3 regions of the Fusibacter sp. JL298sf-3 genome follow, and region 3 is predicted to be linked to each of the others. Evidence: riboswitches for the same ligand, from Rfam matches in the RefSeq annotation. Region 3 holds a riboswitch; each other region holds the start of a gene.

Region 1 (10,348 bases), 680 kb from region 3:
ATAGCACTTTTAAGGCGTTTCATCAATGGCTCCTGCGCAACATCGTGCCCAATTCCTTTTTGTGCCAGTCGAACTTCTTCAAACTTCTGTGTGTACATCGGAACAAAACGTAGTGCCATGGTTAGTACCAGCGACAATGCCGGTACTGTGTTTCCAAAAATGTAAACAAACTTGTCTGATGTCATTACTACGTGATAACAACTGAACCATGTGATTACACTAAACAACATCACCGCAGATGAAACCCCATAGAGTATGCTCTCGAGTGTTAATGGGTTCCCATCGCGTAAATACGTGAGTATCGTTGCGCCCTCATGGTTAAAAAGTGGGTTGCCTACGACAATGAGTACCGCCATAGGCAACAGATACAAGAGTGAAAACTTGACCTGCTTCCCCCCCTTCAAGGCAAAAGCATAAAAACACGCCGCCAGAAGGTTGATGGCCTGAAACACGGGGTGCTTAAGTACCATACTGGCACCGATAACTGCTATAAAGAAAAGCAAAGTTACATAAGGGTGACTTTTAGAAAAAACATCATTTTTCATTTACTTCCCCCATCCGGAAGCACCAAGGTCCCGACCGAGATCACAAGTATACACCCATTCAACGACATCGCCCTCTTTTAGTTGGTATCGACTGGCACCATAATTGGGAAACCAATCGTTAACTTTGTACATCCAACCACTCAACTCTCCACAATCGAACTCATACAGATTGTTAATACCTTCAATATAGTTGCTGTTGTACATCGGCGTCATTACAAACTCCATATGAATCTTTGCGCCCTTCATTTCGCGGTGCAAAACGTCAAAGACGCTTTCACCTTCATAGAAAGCAACTTGCTTTTCGGGAAAAATCACCCCGTCTTCAGGCACCAATTCCAACTTGTTTGGTTCTAAGAGGTCTAAATTGTCCAAAATGGTCTTACAACTAACCGACAGCGTAATATATCCCTCTGTGGAAGTGTCGATTTCAGTATCTTGCCACTCTACAGGTTGAGGTTTGCCTTCAGGTATGGGGTCAGTTAGATATTCGTCTTTTTCTTCAGTAGATGTCGGAGGCGCCACAGATTCTTCAGCTGATTCTTCAGCTGGTGGTGTTTCCGGCTCGGATTCAGGTATCTCTGCTGCATCGACTTCTTCCTGTTTAACCTCTTCAGGAGTAGTCCCGGCGTTCTGATCGGGTTCGTCATGCTCATCAGATTGAGGCGGAACCGCCTTAAGCGGCGTCTCCTCCTCAGGTACTTCTCGTATTTGAGAGGTGCTTTCTTCTTCAGCTACCCTCTCAGGGGGTTTTTCTGTTTCTTGTGGTTTCTCCGATAGAGTGATTTCGGACGAAGAGACGCTCGGAAGCGGCTCAATAGACGTAGTGGGCTTTAAAGGGCCTGTCATAAAATAGGACATGGCCAAAACCGCTATAATTAAAACACCGTATATAATCTTTTTTTTCATGACTCTCCAACTATTTCATTGTACGCATATGGTATAAGGCCGGCTGTTTGTTGTAATAACGTTGGTACGCTGCCAATGCATACAGTGCCTGCTCTGTAGCCATTTGGTCTGTGTCTCCTGTTTTTACATGCTTGAACCCGCCGTTTTTCGTCTGAAATGTCAACAACGCCGCTACAGGTGAATTGCCATTTTTAACAAAGCGTTCATCTGTTAAAGCATCGATATCAAGTGTTGACAACGCGACAATTACTTGTGAAATACTCTCACTGCTCGCCTGCGTGTCCCAGTTTGATGAAAACGAACCGTCTGGATTTTGTTCACTTTCTAAAAATTTTAGAGCGCGTTCAATCGCCGCTTTTACTTTCGGTTGATCTTTATAAGCGGCCAATGAAGTCAACGCCATTGCAGTAATATCAACATCTGAAGGGGCTTCTGATGTCAAAGAAAAACCGCCACCTGCTATTTCCCTCTCTAGAATGTAGTCAACATACATTTGTCGCGTTGCCACCACAGGAACATCTGCCTCTTGGGGCAGCACATATTCTCGAGCATCTAAAGCGATAAGCGCCCATATGGGGCCATTTAGCCCCTGCTTAACAGCGGTATTGAAATCAGACAAAGGCGCCACTAAATTATACCCTTCAAAATTGCTACCATCGATATCAAGGGACGCAAGCGCTAGCAGCACACGATCGTATTCCGTGTACTTAATACGGTGCAATTGTCCATTTTTTTCATCGAGTGTTTTTTTCAGTGCCTCTAAGTACGCTGACTTAAAAGCCTGAGGTGTCCGGTACCCCGAACGCTGAAGACCGATAACCGCCCACTCGCCTCCGACGCTAGAAACGATTGGCGAAGTTACGCTATTGCCCACGTATTGAGCTGCTGCAGCTACGGCTTCAGCAACTGGTGTAGCTTTCGTTTCCAACTGTTTCTTAGGCAAATCTAGGCATCTCGACAGGACGACAAACGCCATTTCTCTTGTAGAAACGTCTTTCGGCTCAAAAGCCTCGCCATTGCCCTTTAAGACATCGTTTGCGGCCAGCGTGTATACACCTTCTCGAGCCCATGCCGCAATTTGAGCGTCATCTGCAAAAGTCGATGTCTTTTTCTCGTCTAAAGCCATTACACGATAGAGCATTGTAGCCATTTCTTGACGGCTGATTACCCGATTAGGATAAAAACGATTGCCTGTACCTTGAGAAATCCCATACGCACGAGCTGTGTTTATCACATCGTAGTACCAAGCCGTCGACAAGACATCATCGTAATGCGCATACGCGTCGTCAACAGAAGGTAGCGCCAGCATAGCGACTAAAAGTTTGGTGAACTCGGCTCTTGTAATCTCACGCTTAGGGTACAAGTAACCGTCACTCCCTTTAATCAAGCCCTTGTCAAAGACAGCTTCAACCCCCTCTATTGCCCACTTCGATAGCCTATCTACGTCTTTAAAAGCATTTTTAAGCCCTTTGGGAATTTGTTCTGTTTCGAGTACCTCTGTTTTGTTGGTGGTATTTTCAGGTTGACTCTGGGGTTTTTCTTCATCTGTTTCCCATTGACTTAAATCAACGCCTAAATCAGCCCCTAAATTTGTCGTATAACGCCATTCAATCTTGTCTCCATTGGAGACCGTGTAGAGACTACAACCGTAATTAGGGTAACTACCGTTGACGTTATACATCCATCCGCTTCCCGAACCGTGGTCAAACTCACCGTCACCGTCGATCATCTCTACGTAGACACTGTTGTATTTAGGGGTAAATGTGTGCGCGTAAGAAATGCCTTTTTCATCTAAGGCTTTTTTAAGGACATCCCATACCGTGTCACCTGAGTTTGCCGTTCGTGTTTCTGAGGCGACGACATACCCTTTCCCAATGGTTAGCTTATCAATTGACAAAGTGACTTGAACAGTATCTTGCACCGGTGGCTTCGTATCGCCACCAGAGGCGTCTTTAGGTTGATAAGTGACAAAATCTGTGAAGTGTTTAGTCTTAACGATTAAATCATTTCCCGAGCGATAGGCGTAAACATCGTGTTCTTGTCCGGCATCTTTAGGCACTTTAGTCGTCGTAGCGCCCTCAACCCATAGGACTTCTTTTGCCCCTTCACCTTTAAAGACAAGTGTAACGTGGCGATCAAAATCGGTTCTAACCACACTGCCTAAGCGAATGGCTTTGCTAAAGGTTACGCCCAAGGCATCCGCTTGATTTTGAAGGGATGGTTCTGCAACAGAAAGGGGGTCCATCAAAGCGATTCTAGACGTATTTCCTGTGATTACGGTTCCCTTTGGAACATCTAGTTCGTATGCGTCTCGTCGACAAATGAAGCGCGGCATGTCCTCTTTAAGTTGCGAGAGATCCGCGGACATAGAAACCGTTTGGGCGTTGTTTAATGTCACTTCGACGCGTTGCTTGCGCGCAGTATGGCTTTTAATAGGCAAGACACTGTCAACTTTCGGTGTCACATTCAGCGCAATGGCATCTGCGCGCTCGCTTTCAAAAGTGTCGGGATTTAGAACGACTGTTGTTTCTCCTGTCTCTAAAAGAGCTCTTTCGCTAAATCCTTCACCGCTGACGACGACATCTAACGCCCCTATATTTTGAGGCAATTGCGTTCTGAAGACATGAGTACTTCCAGTGGCTTTTTGGGCATCGACAAAATACCTTCTGCCGTCTTTTTCGACGACGACATTCACTGTTTCCCCTTCAGTCAAGTTGTCTATACTGATTTGTGCCTCGGTTGTAACCGCATCGTAGTGCACGGAAACAGCTGCAAAATTGGGCACTACAGTTAAGGCGATGATTAACAGCCATACCCATAACGATTTTTTCATAGTTTAACCTCCAGTGGCGTCGTTTTAACGGCAGTTGATCCGATGACAAAACGCCTTAGTGTATAGTAGAAAAGCAGTAAAAACCGCAACAGATTTAAGCTTTTACGGCTAACAGCTGCAGCGGTCTTTCTAGTGTTGTCATCGCTTATTTGCCTTTAGGAGCGACTGACATCCCAGCTTACTTAATTGTTAGAAATGTCCAATTGAATTCATTTTGTTTCTGCACCTTCCGGTACTTCCAGTGTTTCCGGCGCTTCTGGTACTTCTGGTGCTTCTAGCGCTTCCTGTGTTTCCGGTGTTTCTAAAACGTTGGATTCGAGATCGACTTTTTCTTCGGCAACTGTCGGTTGAGCGTCCACAACCAATTGAATTGACGGCATCACAGAAAATTTATCTCTCAACACATCTGCGTTTAAGTTCGGTTCTCCAGGACCAGACATATCGCGCTCAGTACCTAGTGGAGAGCCCCACCATTCGCAATCAATATGTCCCTCTGCTAAAGTATATGTTTTAGATTCAGGTAAAGTCACTCGAATGGCGTTGTGCTCTGCCAACTCATACTGAACATTGTCGTAAGAGATCAACTCTCCCAAGTCGGGATTTGTATAGCGCACCGTTGTGCCATATGTCGATCCCCACTGACCGTTTGGCGCATACCAAGTCGGGTTGTATATCGTAGCGAGTTTATAAACCGGCATCGTTATACCTTTAAAGGCAATATGTGCCGTATCCCCCGCACGTAGCGGTTGCCCCGGAGAGGTTTCATTCTCCACTGCCACCTCTATTTTTCTGGCATCAAGCACATAATAGAGCACTTGTGAAGCTGTTCGAATCCCTACAATATTGCTTCTGTTTTCAAGCTGTACAGTAACTTGTGAGCCGTTTGTCGGCTGGGTCTGTCCGTTTACAGTCACTTCAAATGGTGCGTCTGAAGTGACTGTAAATGTATAAGGCGTCGTCTCCCCTTGACTAAAGTAAACCGTGTCGTAGCTACGTAATGCAATATCCGTTGATAGGGCTAAAGGTGCGTCTGGCGTCTCTTGAACGTCTACCACAAAATACGATTTGTTAACAGGAGAGCAGGCGCCGTACATTTTCCCATTTGCTTCTACTGCGTCATAAGAAACTTCTACCACACTGGTACCTGTTTTGACAGCAGTTACTGTCATTTGAGACGCCGTTGTCTCTTCAAGCGAAACACTGTCCCCACTGACCAACCTATAGCGATAAGGAGGATGAGTGATGCTGTTGCTTATTGGCCCATCAATAATCTCAGGAACCCTTCTGCTCACCAGCTGATAGGTCTCCCCTACACCTAAAATTTGAAAGTTGGTGTTCAACCATAAATCGTTTTGAAAGTCGTCTGGAACAACTGCCGGCGTCGGCACATAAGGGGTTTTTACAACCAAAGCCTCTTGAGCCGCTAAAATGGTCGCTATAGCGTCGCTTAGCTCCAAACCTTTGACATCGTCGATTTCTTTTCCCTGATACGCTGGATTGGCTACGAGAACTTCAGCGCTTTGAATTGCCTGTGCCAATCGACTATAAGATTCCGGCGTATAATCACTTGCGAGATAATCCGTTTTGGCAATGCTGACATAACGGGTTACTACATCCGCTAGTGACAACGTGCTGTCGTTGTACTCCTGTACATAGACAAAGGTAATGGCATCCCCCTGTTTAACCGGTACTTTCGATACCCCTACATTTGGGAATTCGCCGTTGACATGGAACATCCAACCACTCCCAGAACCGTGGTCAAATTCATCGTCGCCGTCAATAGATTGAATGTACACGCTGTCATAGGTACCATAGTACATGTGCTCAAATGGGATATTGCGCGCAGTCAATTCTCTTTCGAACACATCCCAAACGGTATCCCCTTCATTAAATCCAATTGAAACTCTAGAAAGTGTGTCACCTTTACCGATAATCCGCTTTTCTATGGCGAGCGTCGCCTCTAACTGCGTTTCCTGAATACTGCTCTCCACATCCCTCATGTCATAAAGGGCAAGCGCACCTTTTGCATAGCGCTCGTAGGCCACCAGTGCGTATAGCCCTTGGTCGGTTGCCATTGCATTGGGACCCGATTCCGATTTAGCGTGTTTAAAACCGCCGCCGTCTACATAATAGCTGAGAAGTGCTGTTACAGGTGTGCCTTTCTGCTCTACAAAGCGCTCATCTGTGTGCGCATCTATGCCAAGCGCTGACAAAGCGACAACAACCTGTCCTATACTTTCACTTGAATCGCCATAGCTCGACTGAAAGGACCCATCGTCATTTTGCATTTGAGACAAAACATCGAGTGCATTTTCAATAGCGAGGGCCACGGACGGCTGATCCCGATACGGTGCAAGAGACTGTAAAGCCATCGCAGTTATATCGACGTCTAAGCCAAAGGCTTTCGACAATGCAAAGCCCCCACCATCACACTGATAGTCAGCAAGCAACTTGTCGATTATCCACTGTCTTGTCGCCGTAGCACCTTGTGGTTCTGCTGTCCCTTTAGCGTCGAGTGCCAGTAGTGCAAAAATCAGTTCATTAGCGCCCTGTCGTGCGCCGAGTTCTCCACTTGGCTTAATGTTAGGGAAATTGGCCCCTTTGTTCCAAATGTAATCGTATAAATCTACACCGCCGACATTGGAAGGTTCTTTGCCAATAGCAGCCAGTGCCAGAGCAATGCGTTCGACTTCTGTGACTTTATCGCTAAAGCGTCGCTTCTCCTTTTGACTTTCTTGAGCGACATGGGCGACTACGCGTTCGTAGTAATCGTCGTAGTAGCTCGCAGGAACGTCAATGCCGCCACGTGCTAGCGAAAATACCGACCACTCGCCACCTATACTGCCTATTGTTGGAGCGTCGTTCTGCGCATACACATACGCTCCTGTTTCGCGAATCGCTTTGGTTACTTCAGTTAGAATCGGAGCTGTTTTTTTGACGACTTCAACGATACAAGTGGCTGTTTTGCCACCGTCTGGTGTCCGTACTTCCACTGTTGCAGAACCTTCTGCCAGTGCAGTCAGTACACCATCGTTTACTTTGACGACAGTAGGATCACTGGATTTCCAGATAAGCGGATCCCCTTGTCTACTTTCGGGCTTTACGACAACTTGGAGCACTTGTTCCGCCCCCACGGAAAGGTGTAAATCTCCGCTTGCGAAAGTAAGGGACTCCACGGGTTCTTTATTGCCCTTAACCGTTAATAGGTTGCTTAACGTCTTCGGTGCAACTAAAGTATCCCATACAAAAGTCTTTGCGTAAAATAGACCTTCTGTAGGCATTTGAAGCAAACTGCCATAGTGCTGTTTTGCACCGGGCTGCATCTGCATTTTAACGTAGTTGTACGTCAATAGACGGTCTGTCCCAGACTCGTACACCCCCGTTACAAAATACCCTTCTAAAGCCGTTTCCGAGGTGTTCTCGGCGACAAAGTTCAATTCAGCATCTTTGGCATTTTCAAAATTCTCAGCCGACTCGACTGATAAGACGATTTCTGCCGCAAGAGCTACTTGTGAGGCTGTCGTCACCATAAATACGGCCAACAGCAGCGCCAACATTCTACGTTTCATAATACCCCTCCCATAATTGTATTTGCTACAGAACATCATGTGTTTTCTGCATATAAAAAAACCCGCGCACGGCGGGTTTAAACATCAAAAAAATATGACATTTGCCTCTAAGCCCCCGTAGAGTTACTGCAACATGCGTTCTAGGCAGGTCTTCTGACTCAAGCGTCGCCTTTCACACCGCCTTCCCGCCTTACGGCAGTGGCAAATGATGTGAAATCAGCTCATACAGCGGCGGGACCGTGCAGGATTCTCACCTGCTTCCCTATTATCCGTTTTCACGGCACCTTGAACGTTCCTATTAAATTCATCATCAGTTTATCTCAACCAATATTACTTGTCAACTACATCCAGTTGAAATAAAACTTTTATCCTACAATTATTTTAAGTGCGTATCATCAATACTGCTGTGTCATTAGAAGAACCGCTTATCGCACAAAGTGCGTGTACACTTTCTCTACTTGTTCAGGTGCCCCTGAGGCGGTTGCCATCGTCTTTAGCAAATAAGCCATATTGCGGCCCAATGTCTGCATAATCTGTTGCCCTTCTTTATCTTGAATGGCGTCTCCTGGTGCTGTCCCATGTACGACATTCCAGTAGTTGCCACTGGGCATCATCATCTCTGCATAATTGATGTAGTGATTTAATTGTTCAAACGTCGGAATGCCACCGGAGCGCCGAACAGCGACCACTGACGCACCGACTTTATGCCTGAGCATCGCGTTGCCCGCCACGTAAAAAGCGCGATCTAAAAAGCACTTCATGGTTCCTGCGACACCTGCGTAATAAGTCGGCGAGCCCAGCAGTATACCGTCTGCTGCCTTCATTTTTTGAATCCAATCGTTTACCGGGTCATCGTCGATAACACATTTCTCATTTTTATTGCGCTTACAGGCGCCGCAGGCGAGACACCCTCTTATTTTTTGATTCCCCACTTGTACAATTTCGACGTCTACACCCGTGTTTTCGAGTTCAGTTGCCACCCATTCTAGGGCTTGTTGTGTGTTGCCGCCTTTTCTGGGACTTCCATTAAATGCAATGACTTTCATACATCCTCCTATTTGTAAGAATTGCGGTAAACACGCGTAGCGTCGTAACGATTTTGAGCCGTTCTCGATTCATCCGGTTCACCCACAGCTACAATTGACAGGGGGACAATGTGTTTCGGTAACTGAAGCAGCGCACTCAATTTTTCGACGCGCTCTTCATTTGGATAGGTGCCAATCCACACGGCGCCAAGACCTTCGTCCTCAGCTGCGAGTAAAATGTTCTCCGTTGCAGCGGAACAGTCTTGTACCCAAAATCCCTTTGCCTTTTCTTTTGACGTGTCGCCGCACACCACAATAGCATAACTGGCCGTATTCAGCATCTGTGCATAGGGGTTAAATGCCGCAATAGCCGAAAGCACCTCTCTGTCGTCGATTACGACAAATACCCAAGGCTGTTGATTCGCCGCAGATGGTGCCTGCATGGCCGCCTTGAGCAAGTACTCAATTTGAGCTTCTGACAGTTTGGATTCCTTGTACTTTCTAATACTCTTTCTCGTAAAAATAGCGTTCATATAAGCCTCCTTAACTCTTGATATGTTTGCCTATTCATGCTATTATTTTAACGAAACAGTTTGATATTAACAAGTATGCACTATTAAGTGCTATAGTATCTAAAAAGATACTATTAGAAAGGAGAAGCCCTTGGATAATCCCTGTGCAAAACTTCAGGTCAATGGCAAACAGTACAGCTGCACATTTGAAATCACTATGGCCTTAATCGGCGGCAAATGGAAGCCCCTCATCATTTGGCATCTCGGCACAAAAGGGGTGAAGCGATTCAGCGAACTCAGACGCCTTATGCCACATATCACCCCTAAGATGCTCACCCAACAACTTCGCGAGCTCGAATCGGACAACCTCGTCTTGCGCACAGTGTACCCACAAGTCCCCCCTAAAGTAGAATACAGCCTCACAGAGCTTGGCGAAACCCTAATGCCCGTCCTATCGATGATGTGCCAGTGGGGAGAAGGGTACTACAACGCCTACTGCAAAGAGCCACTGCCAGACGCACTATAGCACTTTAAAACGCCAACCGTTCCTTTAGAACCGCTACACATTCCGCCGCTGTTATTACCGTCGCTTCGCCACGCACTCGATCCAGCCATTCGATACCGCCTGCGTCGAGCGCCTTTCGGCTGACAATTAGACGATGCGGCGCACCGAACAAATCGGCTTCTGAAAACATAACGCCTGCACGGATGGCCCTGTCGTCGTAAAGGACTTCTATCCCCTGCGATAATAGGGCCTCATAGAGTGTTTCCCCCGCCTCTTTTACAGCGGTATCCGAGCAATTAAGCACGCAGATTTCCACTGCCCAAGGCGCGACGGCAGCCGGCCAAACGACGCCCCTGTCGTCGGCACAGATTTCTGCAATTGACGCCACCAATCGCCCCATACCGATGCCGTAACACGCCATTAGCGGGTGCTTCACATCACCACCGTCGCTAT
Region 2 (10,348 bases), 1.7 Mb from region 3:
GTTTTTTTCCGCCATCTCCATATAACGCGTGTTTAACATAATGCTGATGTAGCTTTGCGAACCGTCCAGGACATCGAGATCGGCCATGGCCTCTTTGACGTTCCGCCCGTAGAGCGCTTTGTACTGCTCAGTGGCGTGAATGGTCATGCGCATATAGTCTCTTGTAAAGGAGAGCCGCGCTTCCTCTGACTCGAATTCTGGGTGTTTTCGTTCAGTCATCATTGCCTCTTTTCTCATAGGGAAATCGCTTGGATTTCCGCGCGTTTAAGTCGACACTGGTGAAATTCGTGGAAAATTATTTTACCACATTTAACGCCTTGGTTTCAATTGGGCATTTAAAGAAAGCGCCTTTTTTGATATAATCTTAATCACTATGTAACGAAAGGACCTATTATGAAACGTTTTGAGGAACGGGTGTACCCTAAAAATATGCGCCCGACCAACGGCATGCTCATTGAGCATCAAGCGCGCTACGACTTCGTCAAGTCTCACTGTAAGGGCCGTGTCTTAGACATCGCCTGCGGCTCAGGCTACGGCGCAGACCACATCCACAACCTCCAAGTAACCGGCTACGTCGGCGTCGACATCGACGCGGCAACTGTCGCTTACGCAACTGAACACTACGGGGGAGAAAACCGCCAATTTCTCGTAGGGGACGCACTGGACAAAACACTGCCGTCAAAGCTCGGCACTTTTGACGTCATCATCAGCTTTGAAACCATCGAGCACTTTCACGGCGACAGGCAGTTTCTTCAGACGCTCTACGACCTCTTGGTTCCCGGCGGTACGCTGTTTATTTCGACGCCATTTGGCAGAGGCGTCGGCCAGCCGTGCACTTGTCCCTACCACGTTCACCAATACACTGAGGCCGAATTTTTAGAGCGCCTCGAAATTTTCGACCAGGTGACTATGTACCATCAAGTTGGCGACACCATTGAACAGCCTTTACCTGAAAAACGGTATTTTTTAATGCTCGCAGAATGCAAAAAACTCTAAACCAACGCGTTTAGAGTTTTTCTTTACATATGCGGTTTTACTTTTTCAACAGTTCTCACAACGGGTTTAAATAAAAACAGCGCAATGAGAAAATTTGACACGCCGTGTACGATATCAAACGGCAAGCCGCTGATCCAATACGTAAAGCCGTAGGCGGCGCCGTAAAAAAACGACTCAAAGATAGCAAACATCAAGCCAAATGTGAAACCAAATACTGCCGAGAGCCCTGCATAGGCGTATTCATTTCGCGTAACCCTCGACAACAAACTCGCCATCACAATCAGCAACGGCCATATAAAGTAATAGCCGATTATCCAAGTCCCAAACCCCCACAACAACACCTCGGTGGTTACAAACACAAACGCTGCAAGCAGTGTCCGCGTCTTGCCAAAAACAACGGTGTACACAATGAGCAAAAACGTGACAATTTCCACGTTTGGAATGCTAAATAAGGCCATCTTACCCGCGGTTAGCGCCGCGGATAAAATGGCTATGAGGGTTAAATCTCTCGTTTTTATTCCCAATTTTGAATCTCAAACCGATAGACGTCGCCGTCGAGTACCGGAATGTCTTTTACGCCGACCATAGCGGGTTCTCCATTGATGGAAATGTGGTAAAACTCTTTCTTTTCTTGCGTTGCCACATACCCTTTCATACCGATGAGCATCGGTCCAAAATCTTGTTCGTCAAATACAGTCCCGAGTGTTTCTTTCTTCTCTTCGAGCAAATCGTATAAGTATTCTGCATCGGTGTGAAGTGTCATTTTTTCATCGATGTTTTCCGACGGGATAACCACTTCAACTGTAACGGCTTTTGAGCCCTCTTGTGTTTCTGCACCGAAGAATTGATTGTAGGCAAAAAGTGCGCCTACTGCAACCAATACCACAACCAGTGCAATGACCAGTTTGTTTTTCATTATAGCCTCCTTAGTAATTATCCGCTCTCGCACTGAGAACGTCTGTTTTTTTTTCAACAACATCCGACGTCGTCTCGAGGTTTTAAGTCGATTCTCACCACCGAGCTTTACTCGGCAACCTTTCTAAAAATCGCTTTGTCTCAAGAGCGCCTTCTCACGCGTAAAAAGCCCGTTCTCCAAAGGGAAAACGGGCTGTATCAGCTTCATTTCCATCCCACTTCCCAGGAGACTTCTATCGTTCATCAACGGCAGGTCTACCGGCTAGGCTTCATCCTCTGACCACCCTTCCCGCTTGCGCAGTGGTATGTGGCGTTCGTCGGCCATACGGTTGCTGGGACAGCTCGCTAAGCGATTCCCTATTAAGTCTTGCGACACCTGTTGACGTTCTGTTGTTCTTACTCATTATAATGAATTTAAAAGCCAATTGCAACTAGATTTTGAACTTGCTGATTTCTTCATTGAGGTGGACAGAAATTTGGTTGAGGTCTTGTGCGGACTTCGCCACTTCCTCCACGGCAAAGGTCTGCTGATCCATAGAAGCGGTTACCTCTTCTGAAGCGGCAGCCGTTTCTTCTGAAACAGCTGAGATGTTCTCAATACTGCTGACGATGCGCTCCTTGTCTTCGTTAACTTCCGATACAGACTGACCGATTTCATCGATGTTGCGCGTGATTTTTTGGAACGCCGACTTAATGGTTTCAAAGGCGCCGATAACGTCGTTCACCGCGCTGTTTTGATTTTCTGAGATCGTCTTGAGCGTCGTCATACTGCTCACCGACTCAGCACCGTCTTGTTGGATGTTGAGGACGATTTCTTTAACCTGCTCTGCTGCATTGGCAGACTCTTCAGCCAGCTTTCTGATTTCCTCAGCGACAACTGCAAAGCCTCTGCCGTGCTCTCCGGCGCGCGCCGCTTCAATAGAGGCGTTAAGTGCCAAGAGGTTGGTTTGAACTGAAATCGCCGAAATGGAATCCAAAATACCGCCGATTTCCTGTGTGCGATCGTTAAGTTGTAAAATAACAGTTTCAATGGCCTTGTTGGCGTCCATCGATTCTCTGTTCTTATCGCTGAGGTCGCCGACGGATTTAAGACCGCCTTCATACGCCTCTGTTGTGCTCTTAGCAGAAAGCAGCATCTCGTCTGTGAACTCGTTGAGTCTGACGAACTTCTCTGAGAGTGCACGCGCCACCAAAGTACTCTGCTCGGCATCTTGTGCTTGATCTTGTGCCCCTTTGGCGATGTCTTCAACAGTCTTCGCCACTTCGTCTGCAGAAGCACTTACTTCTTCACTTGTAGCTGCAAGGCTTTGCGACGACGTCGTCAATTGTCCGGACACTTGCTGAACATTGTTTACCAACTTCCCAAGGTCTGAGATGGTTTCATCAAAGAACTTGCTCAACACGCCGATCTCGTCTTTGGATTGAATATCCGAATGAACACTGAGGTCTCCGGTACGAGCGGTTTTCATCGCTTCGACAAGTCGCTTGATGTTATCGTTAAAGCTCTTTGTAAACAAGAAGACCAGTATCACGGCAATGACAAAGCCGAGCAATGACGCCAAGGCGATGTTTGTAATAATGGTGTTTAAATCCGCTTGAATTTCGTCGTAATAGAAGCTTGAAACAACAGTCCAGCCCACGCTTTCAATCGGTGAGAACGAAGCCAGTTTTTTGTGCTTTTCACCATCTTCTGTATTGGTGTAGTCTAAGGTCTCCATGCGGCCTTCAACCAAAGCGGCTTTAATGACTTCAGAATCCATCTCTTCGCCGATTTTTGACGGGTTTACATGGGTCATAATAATGTTGTTGGCATCCACGGTAATCGGATAACCTTTTTCGCCGATTCTCAAATCTTTGGTCTGATCGTTTAGAGTGTCGAGCAATAAATCAGCGGCGATAACGCCTGCGAATTTTCCCTGTGCGTTGTACACCGGTGCACACGCTGTAATCATCATGGCGTTTACCGTGTCGTCGAAATAAGCGTCTGTCCAGACAAATTTACCGCTGTCTTTGGCCAGTGTGTACCAGTCGCGCGTCCGCGGATCGTAGTCGCTTCCGAGGTCGTCGTCCGGTTTCACCAACATCTTGCCGGCTGTCGTTCCCATATAGATGGAGAAAATGCCGTCGTTGCTCGACGCATAACTGTCGAGGACTTCTAAAATAGCGCGTTCGTTTATCGCCGGATCCGCCAGCAACGCCTGTTTAGAAAGCGCTTCGACAATGCCCTGATAGCCCGACAAATAGCTTTCCATAGACATGGCTATCTGATCGCCCACATCCTGTGTGGCTTTTAATTGGTCGCTCTTAATAATACCGGATACCCGCCAATAAGTGAGCCCCCCCACTAAAATTTGTACGATTAGAATAACTGCTACAAAAATTGAAATGACCAGTTTTCTAATACTTCTCTTAACTTTAATCTCATTCATACAAACCCTCCTCGCTATAAAAGCGCCTCATTAAAAAATCGTAATATTCGCTTTTATACCCCGAGTTCGATCCATTCATTCACCAGTACCCCTACAAAAAGTAGTATATTTACAACTGTTGCTGTCATAACGAAATTTTTAACCGCCAAAACAAAGGTTTTTCCCTTTACAGGTGCTTTTACAAAGCGCTCGGTCTGCCTGTAGACAATCGGCGTCAAAACAAAAACGCCGAGCAGTACCGTCGGAAGAACCCCACACAATACTCCGATTAAAACCACGGCGTAAGCCGCTATGACATTGCCAATATAAAGTTTTACTGCAGCCTGACGGCCGATGGCCACCGGTAGTGTATGGCGTTTGTTAACGATGTCTTCTTCTCTGTCGCAGATGTTGTTGGCCAACATGATGTTGGCAATCAGCAGAACAAACGGCACGCAAAGCCACGCGATAGGCAAGAGCACCTGATGCGCTAAGGCAACAGTCAACCAGCCGCCTTGCAAGTGTACGCGAATAGGTTGCTTGCTGTAACTGTGGATATAAAACGCTAAAAACGGAATGATGCCCCCCATAAAGCTGCCGCTAAACACCTCGCCTAAAATGGTTCTCGATATGGGCAACGGTCCAAGCGAATACAGCATCCCGACGCCAAAGGAAGCCGCACCTAATAAAAGTACAATATAATCCGTTCGAACAAATAAAACAAGTCCTATTATAACGGCTAGACCAAAGAGTGCATATAGGACCAATTGCGCATTTTTGACCGACAGTTCACCTGCCCCCATGGGGTTGTGCACTTCGTAATGATACCCTTCTTTAAGTTCCGCTTTTTGATAGTCCATATAGTGGTTGAGACCTGTGGTGCCCATATCCACGAGCAACAGGGCCGTCAGCATCAACAGCGCGTTAATCGCATCGAGCTCAACACCGGAATAAGCCGCCATCAACGTCCCCATCAAAAACGGCAGGACACTTGCGACTTTTGTCTGAATTTCTACAAATTTTAAAAATTTCTTAATCATCTTTTTTCACCTTCTTATTATTCTATCGACACATCGATTATACAGTATACCATATATTAAAAAGCTTGTAACATCAATTGACGCCTTATGTTCGGAAACGTATAATAATATCAGATTGCATCATTGGAGGTGTTTCATGAAGAATATACGATCGTACTTGCTGATTTCACTTGGGGCACTGCTGGTCGCTACCGGCATCTGTCTCTTCTTTATTCCGGCGAACCTCGCAACTGGGGGTATCACAGGTCTCGCCCTTGTTACGCATAAGCTCGTTCCCGCAATTTCCATTGGGAACGCTCTGCTTATCCTCAACGTCGTGCTCTTCGGCATCGGCTTTTTAACCATCGGCAAGGCTTTCGGCGCGAAAACCATCTACGCTGCTGCCCTATTGACAGGGCTGGTATACGTTTTCGACGCTTTCGTCACTCTAGACGGTCCGATTGTCGACGACTTACTCGTCAACTTAATCGCCGGCATCCTCGTATCTGGGTTGGGCCTCGGCATCGTCTTTAATCAAAACGCCTCGACAGGTGGTACCGATATTATAGCAAAGGTGTTGAACAAATACCTCAACATCGATATCGGCCGCTCACTGCTCATGGCGGACTTCGTCGTCGTCACACTCGCCGCTTTCAGTTTCGGCATAGAGCTGGCTGTTTACGCACTTCTCGGCATTATTATGAACGGCTTTATCATCGATGCGGCCATAGAGGGCTTCAATCTAAAAGTCAATGTGTCCATTATCTCGAGCGAGTCCGTTGCCATTCAAAAGTATATTGTGGAAAGTCTCGAAAGAGGCGCCACCATCTACACGGCTAAAGGCGCCTACACCATGAGCGACAAAGAAATCATCACGTCGGTGATGGGTAAAAAAGAGTTCGTCCGATTGAAAACCCACGTCAGAGCCCTTGACCCTAAGGCATTTGTGATGGTCTCTAACGTGCGGGAAGTCCTCGGCGAAGGCTTTTTCAGCTAGAACATTAAAAAAAATTAATCACCTGAATTTTCTCTTGTTTTTTATAAAAAAATCATTTATAATAACAAAAGAATGCCGTCGTAGCTCAGCAGGTAGAGCAACGCCATGGTAAGGCGTAGGTCGTGAGTTCGAATCTCATCGTCGGCTCCAATTCAAACCTCTAGCACAAGCTAGAGGTTTTTCTTTTTTAACAACAAATGTTGTTGCAGAAAAACAGGGAACTTTAATGGCTTTGTGGAGGCGTGCATTTATTACCCCTACTGCCAATCCGTAAACACATGCCAACGACTTGTCTAAATTGAGGAGGCTTTTATGAAACCGTTTAAAATGGATTTTCACGTCCACAGTGACTTTTCAAGTGACTCAAAAGCACCGATGGAAGAGATGCTTCAAGCGGCAATCGACCAATCGGTAACCCACATTGCCTTCACCGAGCACGTGGATTACGACAGCGACCCATCGCTTCGCACCACCGAGTGGGATTTTGACCAGCCGGCTTATTTCAATCAAGTCGAGGCATTTAATCGCCGGTACGACGGCGTTATCAAGTTACATTATGCGGCAGAAATCGGCCTTCAAGAAATTTCAGCAGAAAAAAACGACGCTCTGTGCAAAGCTTATCCATTTGATTTTATTTTGGCCTCGCTTCACACGCTGGAAAAAAAAGACGTCTACCTCAGCCCACATTTTACAGACGGCTCTGCTAAAACGGCCATTCAAACGTATTTTGAAGCGTACTTCAACAACATATGCGCATACGATAATTACGACGTTCTCGGACATCTCGATCTCTACCTGAGGTACCACCCTCAGACGAGAAATGTCCCTTTTTCAGCTTTTTCAGATTATGTTGAAACGCTACTGAAGAAGGTGATTGAAAGTGGCAAAGGCATCGAGGTCAACGCCGGTGGTCATCGATACAACCTCGGACACAACAACCCCGACACACCGATTTTAAAGCTCTACAAAGACCTCGGTGGAGAGATTATCACCCTCGGCAGCGATGCCCATTCCACCGGATATGTCGCCCATGCCTATGAGGCAAATGTCGCCCACTTAAAAGCACTGGGCTTCCAATACGCCTGTACGTTTGAAAAGCGGCAGCCGGTCTTTCACAAGCTGTAGCCTCTGATAAATTTCAAGAAAAAAGACGCCGTCAAGTGCTCACTTGTAGGCGTCTTTTTTATCTTATCAATCTTGTGATAAATATTTATACGAATCGTCTGTGACCTTTTTGAGCACCTCTTCGCACCCCTCTGATTTAAGTAGCGCTTCAAAGAACTCGAACATAATCGCTCTCGACTGAGACATGTGGTTCAGATGGCGGTCTGTCACAACCTGTTTTTCCATATTCCAGTGACAACCTTCAAGTGGTTCTAAAAGACAACTTACCATGACCTCCAGTTCACTAAGCACTGCCGAGTTGTCTATAGATGGACTGATCATGTGCCACACTTTAATGTAGTTGGCTCGACCAAAGGTTTCTCGATCTTCAATCCCAGTCAAGTAGGGGAAGTCGTTTAAAGTGCTCGGCCTTCTGCAGTCGTAAATTAAAGTGAAGCCCACTGTCTTGTTACTCGCCCAAGAGGTCTTCAATAGGTACCCTTCAAGTGTCTTCGTTCTTAAAACTCTAATCCCTCGCATCATCACCTCGCGTTCTATAGAGGATTAAGACTTGTACACCAGCGGCATCACCCAAAAGAAAATAAGGGCCACCGCCGAAAGGATGCGCGTCATTTTGAGCGCCATCTCAGAACGCTCCCTCGTGTGCGTCACACGCCAAAACTCTGTAACTTTTAAAAACAACTTAGGGTTGACGATGCCAAGTGCCAACACCAGTGACAAAACCAGTTTACCAAAAAGATTCATAAAGCTCTCCTTCTCTCATGTGATTTTCTATGATGACACGCACGCCTTTGCGCGAGGGGGTTCCTTTTTCCATACCATTTCAACGGCTACCGCCCCCGCCTCTAAATCCGGTCGCTCGGCCACCGTTTGAAAAGCCGCTTTTAAATAAAAACGATAGGCCTTTTCGTTGGCCTTGTAAACACTGAGCGTCAGCGTGTCCACTTGTGCTTTTGCCGTTTCAAGAAGTGCGCGTCCCACGCCTTTTCCCCAGTGGGTTTCCCGCACGAAAATTCCGGCGATGTAAGTGTCCATTAGACCAATAAAGCCCACGACTTCGCCGTCTGCTTCGTAGACGTACACCTCCGCCTGAGGGAGCTGAGTTTTAACTTCTTCAAAATGCCCCGTCCAATACGAACGCGCCACAAAGGGATGTGCTAAACAATTGGTTTCTAGCCAAATGGCCATAACGGTTTCCAAATCGCCTGTTTCATACTTTCTAATCATCTGTTAACCTGCCTTTTCTATAGAAGTTTTTGAAAGACAGCGTACAAGATAAAGGTATACCCGACACTGAACAAAGTGCCCAGTAAGAAGTACTCTGCAAAGATTTTATGCGCCATCATTTTAAAGCGCGCTAAAGATTTAAGTGCCACGACAAATCCAATTGAAGCCAGTTGTCCGGCCAATAGAAACACAGCAATTAAGAAGCGCTCGAACACGCCAATCCATTTGCCGGTCTTCACTTCGTCAATAAAGTCGTAGTCGGCCTCGACGAGGTCCACTTTCAATTGGTCGTTGAGTTTGGCGGCGTAGTCCGGAACTTTTCGGTAGGCGATGTCGAACAAGAGCGGCACAAAGTAAATCCCCGATAGCGCCGTATAGAGGACGATAAAGCCCGCTTTGAATTCTTCGTAAGACACCCCGTTGCCGTTTAAGAAGGTCTCGACAAAATAGGCGTTTACCGCATGGTACCGAATGGGCACCCCGCGTGCGACGATAAAAATCAGCGCAATATGCACCGCTTGGTCTGCGGCAAACAAGAGTGCTCTAGCAACTTCCGGTGCCCGTCGCTGTTCTCCCCACCTTTGCAGGCCCTCTTTAACGATATCCACCACAATGTGCAGCACCGACACAAGGGCTATGCGCCATAGAATCTCACTGGGATACGCTACAAAAATCACCGGCAACGCCGTGAAAAAGAGCACTGCCCCATGTTTGAGAAAACCTCTTGGATTCAGCTGTGATTTTTCACGTACCATTTGCGTCGTCTGAAAGACGAAGTCCGACAAAACATGTGCGAACAAAAGCACCATCACCAGCATTACCCCACCGCCTTTCTCGCCGTCACCAATGTGTACAGCGCGCTGTACGCTTCCAAGAGTTCCTCCATATTGGCGCTGCTCAAACGTTCGTAATAACTTGAACGACTAATTTTAAGCGCCTGATATGCCGCCGATGGCTCAACGTTTTCAAGGGCATAGCGCATGGCCGCCCACTGCTTATCGGTTATCTTTTCAAGCGCCTTGTGTACCACGGGCAATACCCCGTTGCACACGCTGTCCGTGTGGCTGTAACCGGTTGCCACGCGACCGTCGTAATGTGCGCTCTTTTTCAGCTCAGCCAGTTGGTCCCTTGCGTTCCAAAAAATTGGCCCGTTCATCTCCCAAGAATTCTCTTTTATCGCACCGTCCACTTCGCCGATGCCAATGGCATACCGCGCTTCATACGGCTGTAAGTAGCTAAAGGTCAGCAACAAAAGCCGCCCGATGTCAGGCCTTAAAGGCATGAGCAACTGGAGCTCGTCGCCCTGTGAAACATGGTACTGCCGCTCGGTTTCAAAAGTGGTCTCTATGGCGGCGTTTAATGCGTTCACCTGCGCTTTTAAAGTCGCATCAAATGTCTGAGGGTCATAAGTCGACGACTTGACGATGTCCAGCGTCACCACCATATAGGTGCTGTTTGTCGCCGAATTCTCTTCTTCCAAAACGTACAGTCCACGCGACACATTTCGTATCACGTGCTGTTTCTTCAGTTCGTAAATGTACCAATGTACTGTGCTTTTTTTAATATCGCCGTATACGTCGGCATAAAATGTGTAAAAATCTTTTACAGCGATGGTCTTGTACGCTTTAAATCGCGTTTTAAGGGCTTCAACATGAAGCTTT
Region 3 (10,348 bases):
TTAGGCATTTTTCTTAGGTCAATTATACCCTATGACGCACCTGTAGACAACATTTGTTGTGATTCGGCGTTTTTTTTGATATATTAGAGCCATATCAACAACTTATAGGAGATCTTATGGAAAAAATATTGATTGCTGAAGACGAAAGTAAAATCAGCCGAATCATCGATTTACAGCTCAAACACGTCGGGTACGATACCACGGTAGTCGACAACGGCAAGCGGGCTCTGGAATGCCTGGCGCACGAATCTTTTGACCTCGTTTTACTCGATGTGATGATGCCCGTCATGGACGGTATAGAAGCTTGCCGAGAAATAAAAACGCTCTACCCCGACATCAAGGTTATTATGCTCACCGCCAAAGACGATATCGGCGATGTCATCACCGGACTCGATTCCGGTGCCGATGACTACGTGACAAAACCCTTCATCTTCGAAGAGCTTCACGCGAGAATACGCGCCAATATCAGGAAGACTGTCAAGCCATCAAAAGCAAATGCCAGCGAAAACGCTTTGGCTTTTTTAGACCTCAAAATCAACACCACCACTTTTGAAGTGTATCGTCAAGACCAATTGATTACCCTCTCTAAAACGGAGTTTGATTTGCTCAACTATTTGGTACTCAACAAAGAGATTGTTTTAAGCCGAGAGCAAATTCTCAACCACGTTTGGGGATACGATTACTTTGGTGGCCTCAACATTGTCGACGTCTACATCAAATACCTACGCGATAAAGTTGACCGCCCTTACGAACGCAAATTGATTCATACAGTGAGAGGACGCGGATACGTTGTTAAATAAAATTTACCAGCGCTTCAGACGCTTTAAACTGACGACGCGTATCGCCATAACCAATCTGATTTTGTTTGTGACCTTGCTCATGCTCATCTACTTTTTGGTTTCTCTACTAACCAAGCAATTTATCTTTATGAAAAATCGCGATGAGCTCCTCGACAAGCAACGGCAGATTAACGAATACCTCGCTCAGGACAAAGCGCTTTTTGAAGGTGAAGAACCCAAAGAAAAAATTCATAAAATCAGCCAAACGCTTTCGGAAATTCGCTTATTTGAAAGCTCACAGTTCATCCTATTCATCCACGATAACTCGACGTTGAACTCGTATTACTACGATCCCAACTACTACAAAGACCGTCTGCAGCCCTATGTACCTTTTGAGATTAAAAATATGAACCTCGTCACCACTTATGGTGAACGCCTCATTGGCGATACTTTTCCCCATGCGTTTTTAAAGTTTGATATTTTACACAGTTTTGACGGCTTTGACTACAAGAACGTCTTTACAGGCACTTTACCGTTGCCTAATGCCGGCATGAGCAGTGCCGTTCAATCCATACGCATCGGAAAAGAAGATCTGTGGTACAGCACGCTAAGAATGGGCTTTGAAGACGGTGACACCGTGTTTATCACGCTCTTTTTGACGCCGCAACTGGACCTGAGTTTTTTAACCAGCTTGAGGACGGCGCTGATACTGGGGAGCACCATCAGTGTTTTTATCATCTTTTTCTTCGGAAAAGCTTTAACCAAACGGGCGCTCCGACCGCTAGTGGATCTCTCTTACATCTCGCAAAGCATCGACAACGAGACCCTTAACTACCGCATTCCCACTAGTGGTTCCAACGATGAAGTCGATACGCTGATTAAAAGCCTCAACTTAATGCTCGACAACTTAGAAAAGTCGTTTAACACGCAGCAGCGCTTTGTATCAGACGCCTCCCACGAGCTTCGAATCCCCTTGACAATCATCTTAGGGTACACAGACCTTTTGAAAAATATCGGCAAGGACGACCCGGAATTGCTTGCGGAATCTCTGAGCGCTATAGAAGACGAAGCTAAAAATATGAACCAGTTGGTGGAACGCCTCCTCTTAATTGCGCGGCTCGAAAACAACCGCTTAACTGCCAATCTCGAAGAAATCGACTTGCTTCTCTTTATGAAGAAACTCAAGTACGAGTGCCAGAAGATCTACAAAGACCGAGATTTCATCTTTCAAATGCAATACAAAGACGGTCTCTACGGCGACGGCGAGTTGCTGAAGCAAATTATGCGCGCCCTCATAGAAAATGCGGTTAAATACGCACCGGAATCGGACATACACATACGCACTTACGAGGAGAAGGATACCCTCGTCATCGCAGTGGTGGACTTTGGCCCCGGGATTCCCAGTGCAGAACTGCCACTGCTCACCAACCGCTTTTACAGGGTAAGTGCCGACCGCAACCGCACGACTGGCGGCACAGGCCTCGGCCTCTCCATTGTCAACGCACTTTTAAAAGTGCACCACGGCTACCTTCAGATTGAAAGTCAAGAAGGCAAGGGCACGGTGATGAAATGCGTTTTTCCAAAGACTTAACCTTCAGTTTATGTTGTGAAAGCTGTTTCAAGCGCACGAAAAAGCAATAGTTTTTCGAACAGTGCGCATACTCTAAACCTCATCTGAAACAAAGACCCGTCTCTAACGATGGTCTTTGTTTTTTAATGTGCTCTCGACGCACAACGTCGGCGCCGTTACTATGCCCCCCAAAAAAGCCTAAAGCCCCTTTAAAAAACGGGCTCCTGCTATTTTTTCGATATGCCAACGGTACTTGTCCGGCAACTCTTTGTCTACAGCAATCACACGAACGACAGCTGCTTATGGCAATCCCCGCGATTAAGAATCACTTGCTTTATGTGCGCCACAATAAAATACAGCACACATTGCTAAAAATGAAACACCATACACCAATGCCGTGGAGATTCTCGCAAACAAAGCCATCAACCCGACAAGTGGTAAATAATAAAATTGAGTTGCGACACCTACGACGTTTGACCAATAATGTCCCAAAATAACCACTTGGTACAAAAGCAACAGCAGCACCGCAAAGGCCATTGCGTTGCCGATAAGAAACGCCGACTTTTTATTTTCAACGAGTTTATTCGAAAACCGTCCAACAAAGAACCAAGCGATTAGAAAAGCGATGCCAATCCCTTTATAAGGCAGCACATGTTCATAAAAGATATCTGTCGCCAAGACATTTATAAAACTCCCTAGGAAAAACGGAATACTCCCAATCAACAGCAAAATCGCCTTTTTCATTTGCCCCTCCTTCTCTCTAAGTCAACATACATTTCATCCCCTATACGTCTCTAAGTTTCTACTAAATACATCATCTGGTGCCATATCTCGTTATTGTCTCGTTCACAACAAAAAAACGGCACAACTTCTTTTCAAAATTGTGCCGGTTCTTTGATAGTGAATTCTTTTATTAAGTTGCTATAAAATCATCATGCTAGAAGGTAAAACCTCTATTTTTTATAAGTTGCTGCCAACTTTTCAAAAGCAGGTAACGAGCGGTGGATCATCTCTAAATCCACGCAATAAGAAATTCTAAAGTGTCCCGGGTAGCCAAAACCACTTCCTGGAACGAGTAGAATGTTGTGCTTTTTCGCTTCCATAACGAACTCGACATCGTCTTCGCAAAGCGCTTTCGGGAAGAAATAGAAGGCGCCGTCCGGTTTGACGATTTCAAAGCCGAGGTCTACCAAATGCTTGTAAAGCAAGTCTCTTCTCGTCTGATATTCTTGAATATCCACAGTTTCATCAATGGCGTCAGCAGTTACTTTCTGCCAAAGAGCCGGTGCGTTGACAAATCCCAGCGTTCTGTTGGCAAATGCGAGACCGCTCATTAAAAGCTCGACGTCTGCAATTTTGCTGTTCACTGCAATATAACCAATGCGCTCTCCTGCGAGACCGAGAGATTTTGAATACGAGTTGACGATAATGGAATTTTCAAAGATGTTATGGATATTCGGCACCTTGTGACCTTCGTACACAAGGGCTTTGTACGGCTCATCTGATAAGACGTAGATGGCGTGGCCGTATTCATTTTCTTTTTTCTTTACGATAGCGGCCATCTCTTTGAGTAGGGCCTCTGAGTAAATCACACCCGTCGGATTGTTTGGCGAATTGATCATTACCGCACGGGTCTTTTCTGTAATCGCCGCTTCAAAGGCGCCTAAGTCCGGTTCAAATGTTTTGTCATCTGCTTTGACGACCACTGGGACGCCGTTGTGATTTTTAATGTAGAAGTTGTATTCCGCAAAGTAAGGCGCAATGATAATGACTTCTTGTCCAAAATCTAAGATGGTTCTCAGGACGACGTTGATACCGCCTGCCGCTCCGACAGTCATTAAGACGTGTTCGCTGCCAATTGGCTTTTCAATATCTTTATTAATTGAGTTCGCTACTTTTTGACGAACTTCTTTATAACCTGCGTTGTCCATATAGCGGTGCGCGCCGGGTTCATCGGCATTGACCACTTCTTTTAATTTATCGATAACGGATTTTGGGGGTTCAAAATATGGATTGCCCAAACTGTAGTCGTATACATTGTCTTCGCCATAAGCCGCTTTTAATTTTGCGCCTTCGACGAACATCTTTCTAATCCATGATGCATTTTGTAAATTTTCTTGAATGACTTTTGAAATCATATCAACGCCCTCCTTATATTTTCGCTACAATGCATTTGCTTTCATTATAACATGAATTCCGGGTTTTGCAATTTTTTTGTACCGTTTAAAATTTTTTAACAACCCTTTGTGGAGAACTTGCGCTTGACAGCGGTTTTGTTTTCCTATAAAATTGCTATGATACTAGGTGCCTCAACTGAGGAGAATAGGGAATTAGGACGAGCCTAAGCGAACCCATCACTGTGTTGCGTAGAAGGTGTACACGATGCCACTGCCCTCGGGCGGGAAGGCGTACCCCCTCGGAGACGCTGAGCCAGGAGACCTGCCTATTATCGGCAAATTGAGCGACGGTAAAGCCCATTGCCCCCAAAGGGGGTAGTGGGCTTTTTTTAGTGAGACCCCTGTCTTTCTCCAAAGGGCGTCGACGTGCTAATAAGCCGCGCGTATTTGTAATTCATATAAAGGGGCGTATAATATGTATACACTAAACAACTGTTTAAAACAAATTGAGTCTGTAGATTTGGAAATGGCGGCGCACGTGAGAGCTCGCGTCGACCAATTGATTAAACCTCAAGGCTCTATGGGGACAATAGAGGAAATCGCCGTTCGCCTGTCGGGCATTATGCGGACGCCTTTTCCACGAATTGAACACACCGCTGTAATCGTTATGTGCGGGGATCACGGTGTTTGCGAAGAACACGTCGCCTCGGCACCTCAGCCGGTGACACTCATGCAAGCCATTAATATGACCAAAGGCCTTACAGGAATAGGCGCACTCACCAAAGCATTTGGCAGCCGACTCTATACCGTAGATATCGGAATCAACTCCGAGAAGGTGCCCTACGATGCCATTATCAATCGAAAAATCAAATACGGGACTGCCAACATGACGCAAACTGCTGCGATGACGAGAACTGAAGCCATAAAAGCCTTGGAAGTCGGCATTGAAATGGCACATACTGCCGTCGAAAATGGGGCTCACCTATTGGGCACAGGGGAAATGGGCATTGGCAACACCACACCTTCCACAGCTATTTTATCTGTTTTAACTGGTGAATCGCCTGAAGTGCTCACAGGTATGGGCGCGAACTTCCCCGAACATCTGATTCCCCACAAGGCGCAAGTTATTAAACGCGCTCTGCTGAGGAACACACCGGATCCCACGGATGCGCTAGACGTCCTTTCAAAAGTCGGGGGCTTAGATATTGCAGGAATGGCCGGCGTCATGCTCGGTGGCGCCCAGCTTAAAGTCCCCGTGGTTATCGACGGGTACATCTCCACAGTGGCAGCGCTTGTCGCCTGTGCACTGGAGCCGAAAGTCAAAGAGTACCTCTTTGCCTCTCATGTTTCCCTTGAAAAAGGGGCGGCGCTTGCAACTGAGCGCCTTGGCCTAAAACCGTTTCTCGACCTCAACATGAGGCTGGGGGAAGGGAGTGGCGCCATAATGGCCTTTAACGCCTTTCAAGCCGCGTGTGCAATGAATGCCCATATGATTACCTTTGAAGAAGCGGGGTTTGGCGTCGTCTAGTGTACCGGCGCTTACTAAAGGCGGTACAGAGACGCGTCATTTAACCCCAGCTACTAATTTAAAACTTATACAAAGCAACTAAAAAAACTGACCGCTTATTCTGAAAGACTTATAAGTCCTTCAGATAAGGGGTCAGTTTCAATTCAATAAGCTGTCTCTTTTAGGCTCTATTTAACTTTGTAAATCCAACCTTCAGGTGCCTCTACTTCTCCGAATTGGATACCTACGAGCGTATCGTAAAGCTTCTTAGTCACAGGGCCAACTTCTGTTTCGCTGTGGAAGACGTGAAGTTTGCCGCCGACTTCAATGCCGCCGATAGGTGAAATAACAGCTGCAGTACCGCAGGCGCCAGCTTCGATAAACTCGTCGAGTCCGTCTACACGGCAGTCGCGTTCTTCAACAGTCATTTTTAAGTAGTGCTCCGCCAAGTGCATTAATGAGTACTTGGTGATACTCGGCAAGATTGACGGTGATTTTGGCGTCACAAATTTATTGTCTTTTGTAATACCAAAGAAGTTTGCCGCACCGACTTCTTCAATTTTAGTGTGTGTTGCAGGATCTAAATAAATACAATCTGCGAAGCCTCTTTGAACAGCTTCTTCATGAGGCAATAAGCTTCCCGCATAGTTACCGCCAACTTTTGCAGCGCCTGTACCGTGTGGTGCAGCTCTGTCCATATCCGCAATCATAAAGTTAACCGGTGACATGCCGCCTTTAAAATATGCGCCAACCGGTACACAGAAGATACCAAACATGAATTCCGGTGCCGGTTTAACGCCGAGGTTATGTCCAACGCCAATTACATATGGTCGAAGGTATAAAGACGCGCCGGTGCCGTATGGCGGTACAAAGTGTTCATTTGCTTTAACAACTTGCATACAAGCATCAATAAATTTATCAACTGGAACTTCAGGCATTAAAATACGGCGACAGCTTCTGTTAAGACGCTTGCCATTTTCATCAGGTCTGAACAACTGAATTTCTCCGCTTGGTGTTCTATAGGCCTTTAGACCTTCAAAACACTGCTGTCCATAGTGAATCGCCGTAGAGGCTTCACTAATAGAAATCATGTTGTCCTCTACCAATTTGCCTTCGTCCCATGCGCCATCTTTCCAGATTGACACATAGCGTAGGTCCGTCTTATAATAGCCAAACCCCAAATTGTTCCAATCGATATCGACTTGCTTTTTCATCTTCCAAGCTCCTTTCACTTTTTTGCCCGTACGACATGTTGCCGCCGGGCGCTTGACCCATCGGCGTTTCACTAGCCGACGGTTTTGTGTAAAACGCTTTCTTGGAAAAAGGTTACCCACAGCTATTATATAATAGTCTCAGACAATTTACCAGTGCGATGTACAAATATAAAACCTTTATAACAAATTTATAGCATTTCAAAGACCCTTGTTGCCCGCTCTGTTCAATCGCTGTATGATGGCTGTATATACACGATATGGAGGCTCTATATGAATTTGAAAAGTTTGACCATCGGCACACTTTCTGTGCGCTACCCTATTGTTTTAGGTGCCATGGGTATCGGCGTCACGCGGTCGGGTCTCGCCAGCGCCGTTACCAATGCAGGCGGTCTCGGCGTGCTCTCCGGCGTCAATCTCGGGTACGCGGAAAGCGACTTTAAAACCAACAGACTCGAAGCCAATCTGCGCGCCCTCAAGCGCGAAATTATAAAGGCAAAAGAAAAGACAAAGAACGGCGTGCTCGGCGTCAACTTTATGGTGGCGATGAACGCCTATGCAGAACACGTTGTGACCGCAGTTAAAGAAGGTGTCGATCTCATCGTTTCAGGTGCTGGACTCCCCACGGAACTCCCGGCATTTGTCAAAAACAGCGCCACTAAACTCGCGCCTATTGTTTCTTCTGCCAAGGCCTGCGCACTCTTGACTAAAGTATGGGACCGCAACTACCAAACCGTTCCAGATGCCATTGTTCTAGAGGGCATTGAGGCCGGAGGGCACCTCGGTTTTAAGCTCAAAGAGCTCCAAGAAGAAACATACAATTACAAGATGTGCATTGAAGAAATCAAGAAAATTTTAACCCCCTACGAAGAAAAATACCATAAAAAAATACCGATTATCGTCGCCGGGGGCATCTTCGACGGCAAGGACATTGCAGAAGCCATTCATGCCGGCGCCTCAGGTGTACAGATGGCCACGCGTTTTGTCGCCACACACGAATGCGACGCACATGAGAACTTTAAAAAGCTCTACGTGTCTGCAAAGGCAACTGATACTGAGATTATTATCAGCCCTGTGGGTATGCCAGGACGCGCCATTGTCACCCCTTTAATCGGCAAATTAAAAGAAGGCATAAAGCCTCCTATTCGTTACTGCGTCGATTGTCTGAGAACATGCGACCCCAAGACCACCCCTTATTGTATTTCAAACGCGCTTATTGAAGCGGTAAACGGTCATGTGGACACCGGTCTTTTCTTCGCCGGTAAGAACGTTCACAAAGTCAAAGAAATCGTCTCTGTGGAAGCGCTTATGTCAACCCTCGTACAAGAGGCGGCTAGAACCACACTCTAATTTCTCTTTGGGCACTGTACACGCTGTCGGAACCGTGAACCAGATTCTCGGTGATGTCACAGCCGTAATGCCCCCTTATACTGCCGCAGTCCGCTTTTTTAAAATCGGTGGCGCCGTTGATTTGCCTCACGCGCGCCACTGCTTCATTGCCGGAAAGCACCATGGCGACTACGGGTCCCGATTGCATAAACGCCGACAGATCACCATAGAATGGCTTGTCGATATGTTCAGCGTAATGCTCTTTTAATACGGTTTCCGATGGTACCGTCCACTTCATTTTTTCAATTTCAAGTCCAGCCGCTTCATACCGATGAATAATCGTACCTATAAGCCCGCGCTTGACAGCATCCGGTTTAATCAATACCAATGTCTTCTCTGCTTTTTTCCCCGCCACTGTTAACCTCCTCATTTTTCATGGGTTTTCAATTTTTCTACCCCGTAATCGACGATACTAACAACTTTTTGGTTAACCTAAGCAAATTCAAAGTTGACAATCGACCGTCATCCCCTTATACTATTAGCGAATACCAATCTATAAGGAGTGAATTATGAAGACTAGAGAACTTACAGTTGTTGCACTTTTTGCAGCTATTATCGTCGTCCTTGCGGCAATTCCGCCTATTCCACTGCCCTTTTCACCGGTGCCAATCACCTTGCAAACCCTTGGCGTCTTTTTGTGTGCCGCTCTTCTAGGGGCCAAACTCGGCGCTTTGTCTGTTTTGGTTTATGTGCTGCTCGGCGCTTTGGGGCTCCCTGTTTTTTCTGGTGGTGCAGGTGGTATTGGCATAATTGCCGGACCGACGGGGGGTTACCTCATCGGCTTTGTCATCGGCGCTTTTGCATCGGGCTATTTGATAGAAAAATCCAAGGAAAGGCACCTTGTTTACGACGTGGGCGCCATGCTCGTCGGCCTCGCCATAATTTATTTAATCGGAACGGTTCACTTGGCCGTTAATCTGGACATCGATTTTGTAAAAGCCTTGAAAATAGGGTCGTTGCCCTATATTCCACTGGACCTCATCAAAATGGGTATCGCCGTGGCGCTTGCCAGACCTGTTAGAAGACGCCTTAAAGTTCAGTTGAATGGTGCACAATAACTTTGAGACCACACACAACAAATAAAAATCAGTTGTTCGCTTTGAACAACTGATTTTTTATTTTAGAGTTTTTTAGTTTTGTACGTCTACGCTACTGATAAAATTTCGGTTTCGCGCTGTCTGATTTCCTCGATGACTTCACTGTACGGCTTATCAAATCGCGTGTATTTCCCAATGACGGCATTGAGCAAGTAATGTGTCTCGACGATGCTCATTTCATCGAGAATGCACCGTACCGCCGTTAGAAGGAAACGGTCCATTTTAGGCGAGTCCTTCATCAGTTTGCAGTAAAGATGCTCACTGATCGGTTTGTTTTTAAGGTCTAAGAGTTTGAAGTAGAATCGGAGCTCTGTGTTATCGTATTGTGAAAATACAATTTCTTTAACCTTGTCATACCCTAGTTCCCGGCGCATTTTAAGTAAAGCGAGTAAGTCGTATTTGAGCTTTCGGTACGTGTAGTCGAAATCTCTGTATTTAATGTCGATAATGTTATCACCGGTTAAATCGAGGGCATCTTTTTCCCGGTAGATGCGCTCGTAATTGTCTTTTAAGAAAGCGTTGCCCAGTAGGGATACGAGATAACTCAAAATACTCTCTGTATCAATGCCTCGCTGAATCATCAAGGCCCCTGAGCCCAGTATAATCAATTTGGCTCTGAAGACGGCACTGTCGCCAAAATGATGCGCGTAAGAGTCGACGACTTCTGAGACGATTTCT

The links. Region 3 has a riboswitch for cobalamin ahead of cobT (nicotinate-nucleotide--dimethylbenzimidazole phosphoribosyltransferase). Riboswitches for the same ligand answer to the same signal wherever they lie in the genome.
Region 1: another riboswitch for cobalamin. It lies ahead of ACR6HW_RS03105 (DUF4430 domain-containing protein); the one in region 3 lies ahead of cobT (nicotinate-nucleotide--dimethylbenzimidazole phosphoribosyltransferase).
Region 2: another riboswitch for cobalamin. It lies ahead of ACR6HW_RS14655 (DUF4430 domain-containing protein); the one in region 3 lies ahead of cobT (nicotinate-nucleotide--dimethylbenzimidazole phosphoribosyltransferase).

The regions. Positions count from the first base shown of each region.
Region 1 is NZ_CM132608.1:637,177-647,524, forward strand. Features, by position in the region: gene ACR6HW_RS03090 (energy-coupling factor transporter transmembrane component T) at 1-545, opposite strand, end outside; gene ACR6HW_RS03095 (DUF4430 domain-containing protein) at 546-1,451, opposite strand; gene ACR6HW_RS03100 (S-layer homology domain-containing protein) at 1,462-4,284, opposite strand; gene ACR6HW_RS03105 (DUF4430 domain-containing protein) at 4,494-7,853, opposite strand; cobalamin riboswitch at 7,980-8,156, opposite strand; gene ACR6HW_RS03110 (flavodoxin family protein) at 8,279-8,899, opposite strand; gene ACR6HW_RS03115 (nitroreductase family protein) at 8,908-9,411, opposite strand; gene ACR6HW_RS03120 (winged helix-turn-helix transcriptional regulator) at 9,608-9,916, shown strand; gene ACR6HW_RS03125 (aminoacyl--tRNA ligase-related protein) at 9,921-10,348, opposite strand, start outside.
Region 2 is NZ_CM132608.1:3,060,587-3,070,934, reverse strand. Features, by position in the region: gene helD (RNA polymerase recycling motor HelD) at 1-222, opposite strand, end outside; gene ACR6HW_RS14665 (class I SAM-dependent methyltransferase) at 394-996, shown strand; gene ACR6HW_RS14660 (hypothetical protein) at 1,020-1,520, opposite strand; gene ACR6HW_RS14655 (DUF4430 domain-containing protein) at 1,511-1,912, opposite strand; cobalamin riboswitch at 2,143-2,307, opposite strand; gene ACR6HW_RS14650 (methyl-accepting chemotaxis protein) at 2,343-4,340, opposite strand; gene ACR6HW_RS14645 (UbiA family prenyltransferase) at 4,394-5,359, opposite strand; gene ACR6HW_RS14640 (YitT family protein) at 5,496-6,335, shown strand; tRNA gene ACR6HW_RS14635 (tRNA-Thr) at 6,410-6,485, shown strand; gene ACR6HW_RS14630 (histidinol-phosphatase HisJ family protein) at 6,648-7,460, shown strand; gene ACR6HW_RS14625 (hypothetical protein) at 7,527-7,982, opposite strand; gene ACR6HW_RS14620 (DUF6199 family natural product biosynthesis protein) at 8,004-8,204, opposite strand; gene ACR6HW_RS14615 (GNAT family N-acetyltransferase) at 8,232-8,687, opposite strand; gene ACR6HW_RS14610 (DUF3307 domain-containing protein) at 8,705-9,505, opposite strand; gene ACR6HW_RS14605 (SatD family protein) at 9,505-10,348, opposite strand, start outside.
Region 3 is NZ_CM132608.1:1,319,846-1,330,193, forward strand. Features, by position in the region: gene ACR6HW_RS06515 (response regulator transcription factor) at 117-800, shown strand; gene ACR6HW_RS06520 (sensor histidine kinase) at 790-2,370, shown strand; gene ACR6HW_RS06525 (hypothetical protein) at 2,668-3,093, opposite strand; gene ACR6HW_RS06530 (pyridoxal phosphate-dependent aminotransferase) at 3,303-4,487, opposite strand; cobalamin riboswitch at 4,635-4,810, shown strand; gene cobT (nicotinate-nucleotide--dimethylbenzimidazole phosphoribosyltransferase) at 4,942-5,994, shown strand; gene ACR6HW_RS06540 (branched-chain amino acid aminotransferase) at 6,162-7,187, opposite strand; gene ACR6HW_RS06545 (NAD(P)H-dependent flavin oxidoreductase) at 7,458-8,534, shown strand; gene ndk (nucleoside-diphosphate kinase) at 8,518-8,928, opposite strand; gene ACR6HW_RS06555 (biotin transporter BioY) at 9,083-9,631, shown strand; gene ACR6HW_RS06560 (hypothetical protein) at 9,718-10,348, opposite strand, start outside.